DNA from 2 places in the Bacillus sp. PK3-067 genome. Region 2 is predicted to be linked to the other one. Evidence: riboswitches for the same ligand, from Rfam matches in the RefSeq annotation. Region 2 holds a riboswitch; the other holds the start of a gene.
The links. A riboswitch is a leader RNA that binds a small molecule or an ion and turns the genes downstream of it on or off. The one in region 2 is predicted to bind S-adenosylmethionine.
Positions count from the first base shown of each region.

Region 1: linked by a shared signal. The riboswitch ahead of mtnK (S-methyl-5-thioribose kinase) and the one ahead of M1D73_RS07160 (Na+/H+ antiporter NhaC family protein) in region 2 are both predicted to bind S-adenosylmethionine.

Region 1 covers NZ_CP096490.1:4,065,019-4,067,228, reverse strand. The annotation lists gene M1D73_RS20785 (carbon-nitrogen family hydrolase) at 1-721, shown strand, start outside; SAM riboswitch class I at 793-934, shown strand; gene mtnK (S-methyl-5-thioribose kinase) at 1,025-2,206, shown strand; gene mtnA (S-methyl-5-thioribose-1-phosphate isomerase) at 2,203-2,210, shown strand, end outside.
Region 2 covers NZ_CP096490.1:1,368,926-1,371,135, reverse strand. The annotation lists gene M1D73_RS07160 (Na+/H+ antiporter NhaC family protein) at 1-1,092, opposite strand, end outside; SAM riboswitch class I at 1,187-1,292, opposite strand; gene M1D73_RS07155 (ribonuclease FAU-1 family protein) at 1,413-1,931, opposite strand; gene gltP (glutamate/aspartate:proton symporter GltP) at 2,000-2,210, opposite strand, start outside.

The sequences.
Region 1 (2,210 bases), 2.7 Mb from region 2:
GAATGCTAAAAATAAAATAAGTGAAGCTATGAAGGAAAGGCCAGATGTTATCGTCTTACCAGAACTATGGACAACAGGATATGATTTAACGAGACTTTCTGAAATTGCAGATAGGGATGGAGTGGAAACGAAAGAAAAGTTAATAGAATGGGCGAAGCGATATGATGTACATATTGTTGGTGGGTCCATCGCAAAGCAAACAGAGCAAGGCGTTACAAATACGATGTATGTTGTAAATAATGAAGGACAGTTAGTCAACGAATATAGTAAAGTACATTTATTTCAGCTTATGGATGAACATAAATATTTAATAGCTGGTAATGGTACGGGCGAATTTAAGCTAGATGATGTTGAATGCGCTGGAACAATTTGTTATGATATTCGTTTTCCAGAGTGGATGCGTGTTCATACTGCTAAAGGGGCAAAAGTATTATTTGTTGTAGCTGAATGGCCATTAGTTCGTTTAGCACATTGGCGTTTGCTATTGCAAGCAAGAGCAGTTGAAAATCAGTGTTATGTTGTTGCGTGTAATAGAGCAGGGAAGGATCCGAATAATGTGTTTGCAGGTCATTCTTTAATTGTGGATCCTTGGGGTGAAGTTGTAGTAGAGGCGAATGAAGAGGAATCAATTTTATTTGGAGAGCTTGAATTCGAGAAAATTAAAGAAGTACGTAAAGGAATTCCAGTTTTTGCGGATCGCCGTCCAGAATTATACAAATAAAATGTTGACAAGTGATTTTTATTCTTGGTATAGTCTTCAACATAAAGTTAAAAATTCAAAAAATTATACAACTCTTATCAAGAGCAGGTGGAGGGATTTGGCCCGATGAAGCCCAGCAACCGACCGTAATACCATTGTGAAATGGGGCGTTTATTACGCCAAAAGGCACGGTGCTAATTCCAGCAGAAAGTAAAACTTTCTGGCAGATAAGAGGGGAGAAGATAAACTTCAAACCTCTTTCTTAGTGGAAAGAGGTTTTTCTATGTTAGAAAAACCTCTGAATTTAAAAAGGGGGAGAAGAAGATGGGATATTATTCATTAACAGAAATAACAGCTGTACAATATGCGAAAGATCATGGCTATTTTGAAGAGAAGGCAAATGTCATTTGTCATGAAATTGGAGATGGAAACTTAAATTACGTGTTTAAATTAGATGATGGAGAGAAATCCATTATAATAAAACAAGCACTGCCTTATGCGAAAGTAGTTGGTGAAAGCTGGCCATTGTCTATAAAAAGAGCAACGATTGAAAGCAAGGCATTACAAATTTTTGCGCAGTATGTACCGGATTATGTTCCAGTAGTGTACAGTCATGACGAAGAGTTAGCGATAACGGTAATAGAAGACTTATCAAGACTAACAATTACAAGAAAAGGATTAATAGACGGAGAAGAATATCCGCTTTTATCCCAGCATATTGGTCGTTTTCTAGCACATGTTTTATTTTACACTTCAGATTTTGGTTTACAGTCAAAAGAGAAAAGGGTACTAGAAGGTACCTTTGTAAATCCGGACCTTTGTAAAATTACAGAGGATTTAGTGTTTACAGATCCTTTTGGGCATTATGATACAAATGATTATGAGCGAGATTTACAGCTCGTGGTTGATGAACTTTGGAGTGATAAAACTTTAAAACTAAAAGTAGCACAATATAAATATAAGTTCTTAACAAGAAAAGAAACTCTTATTCATGGTGATTTACATACTGGTAGTATTTTTTCGTCACCTTCTGAAACGAAAGTGATTGATCCAGAATTTGCGGCATATGGCCCATTTGGGTTTGACATAGGTCAATTTATTGCAAATCTATTATTAAATGCGTTATCTAGAGAAGAAGAAAAGAGAAGTGTACTATTTTTCCATATAGAAAAGACGTGGAGTTATTTTGTAGAGACTTTTACAAAGTTATGGATTGGAGAAGGTGTAGAAGCATATACGAAAGAAAAACAATGGTTACCAATTATTTTGCAAAATATCTTTACTGATGCTGTTGGATTTGCCGGATGTGAACTAATTCGTAGAACAATTGGTTTAGCTCATGTAGCAGATTTAGATGAAATAGAAAATAAAGAAACAAGAATTCAAGCTAAGAAACAAGCGCTATCCTTAGGAAAAGAACTAATAAAATATGAATCTAAAAGTGCTGATATTCAACTGTTTCGAACATTATTTCAACAGACAGTTTCAAGGGGTGTAAAAGCATGAGTAC
Region 2 (2,210 bases):
TTTACGAGGGTCTATTTCATATTGATCTGCAATATTTTTTGCAAGCGGGCCTGTAAAGATAATTGAAATCGTATTATTCGCTGTACACATATTCGTCATACTCACTAAACCAGCAATACCAAATTCCGCTCCTTTTTTCGAACGAATATTACGTGTTAATACATTCATTAAATATTGAATACCACCATTATATTGGATTAATTCAACCATACCGCCAATTAATATAGCAAGTAATACTAACTCCATCATACCGCCCATTCCAGTCGTTACACTTTTAAAGAAACTTTCTAACGTGTAACTTCCATCTATAAGGCCGATAACACCAGATAGTAAAGTTCCACCAGTTAATACAATAAGTACATTCCAGCCAAGTAGCGCTGTAATAAGTACTCCTGCGTACGGTAAAATCTTTATCCAATCAAAGCTATGTGCTTTAATCTGCGTGTCACTTCCTGAAGTAACTATTACTAATAGTACAATTGTAATAATAGCCGCTGGTAACACAATTAAAAAGTTCGTTTTAAACTTATCTTTCATTTCTGTTCCTTGTGAACGAACAGCTGCGATTGTTGTATCTGAAATAAATGATAAATTATCACCAAACATCGCTCCGCCAACAACAGTAGCCATTGCAAGCGCAATTGAGATATCAGTTTGACCACTAATACCTACAGCAATCGGCGCTAATGCTGCAATTGTTCCCATTGAAGTTCCCATCGCTAATGAAATAAATGCACCAATAACAAAGATTCCAGCTACGATAAATCCTGGCGGTAAAATAGTTAACGCTAAATTAACAGTTGAGTCTACTCCGCCCATTCCTTTAGCAGTTTCAGAAAACGCACCTGCAAGCACAAAAATTAATACCATAATCATAATATCCGGATTTCCTGCACCTTTAGCGAACCGCTCTACTTTCACATTAAAACTTTCTTTACGATTCATCACTAAAGCGACCCCTACAGCAATTGAAATCGCTACAAGTATCGGCAATTTATAGAAATCACCTGTAATAATTCCAGAACCAATAAATAGCGCCAAAAATATCCCAAGTGGTAATAAAGCTAAACCATTTCCTCTCGTTTCTTTCAAAGTACCATCTCTCCCTAGTTTCAACCTTTTTCTAATAAATAACAAAAGACCTCTTCCGATGAGAAGAGGTCTTATACATCTATAAGAAACACTCTTCTCATCTTTCAAGCACACGCTTGCTGGATTTGGCACAGCACTCTGAAATCGAGTCCGCTGCCGAGGCATCGTAGGGCCAGTCCCTCCGCCTCTCTTTATAAGAAGGTTTCATATTTATTTTTTAATAATAATTTCTTCCCTAACTTTACTCGCTTACAAAACAAAAGTCAATTATTTTTTGTATAGATTTTTTTGGTAATTATACAAAAATTTGAATACAACAATCATTTTAACTTTTCGATTTCTTCTTCCAATATTGAAATCCAATAAAATTCACTATTTTTTATTGTTGCTAATATCCATTTCGTAGTGTGCCAAGCTAGCTCATACTCTTCCTTCGTGACATCACCACTTTTATAAGCATCCTCTAGCTCCTCTTCATCTAATACATACACCTTACCGCTAGATAATAATACTACATCTAAATATAAATCATCAAAATACGGTAAACCACGATCGTCTATTTTATATTCTTTCGCCACATCGATATAATATTGCACTAATTTTTTCTGATCATCTAACATAGCGGTAATCGCAAAGTTTTTCCCGTCTATGAAATATTGAATCCACGTATACTGATCTGCTGCAATACAAAGTTCTTCACCATCATATTCTTTACAACTAGGCTCTCTCACCTTTTTTATATCCAGTATTCCGAGCATTCCCTCTTCCACTTGCTTAACCGTATAACTCTTTTCTATTAGTCTCTTCCACGAAGAACCGTCACCATATTTTCGTTTCATTATGTCTGCTCCTCTTCTATATACAGAAAAGCTCCCACATATTATGTGAGAGCTTGTTCATATTATAATTAAGCCGCTTGACCCTTTTCAGAAATCTCTTTTAAATAAGCTTGTCCTTTTTCAGCGTCATATTGACCTTCCCACTTAGACATAACTACAGCTGCTAAAGAGTTTCCTACAACGTTAACTGCTGTACGAGCCATATCTAAAATACGGTCAATACCAGCAATGAACGCTAAGCCTTCAGGTGGAATACCTACTGTACCAAGTGTCGCTAAT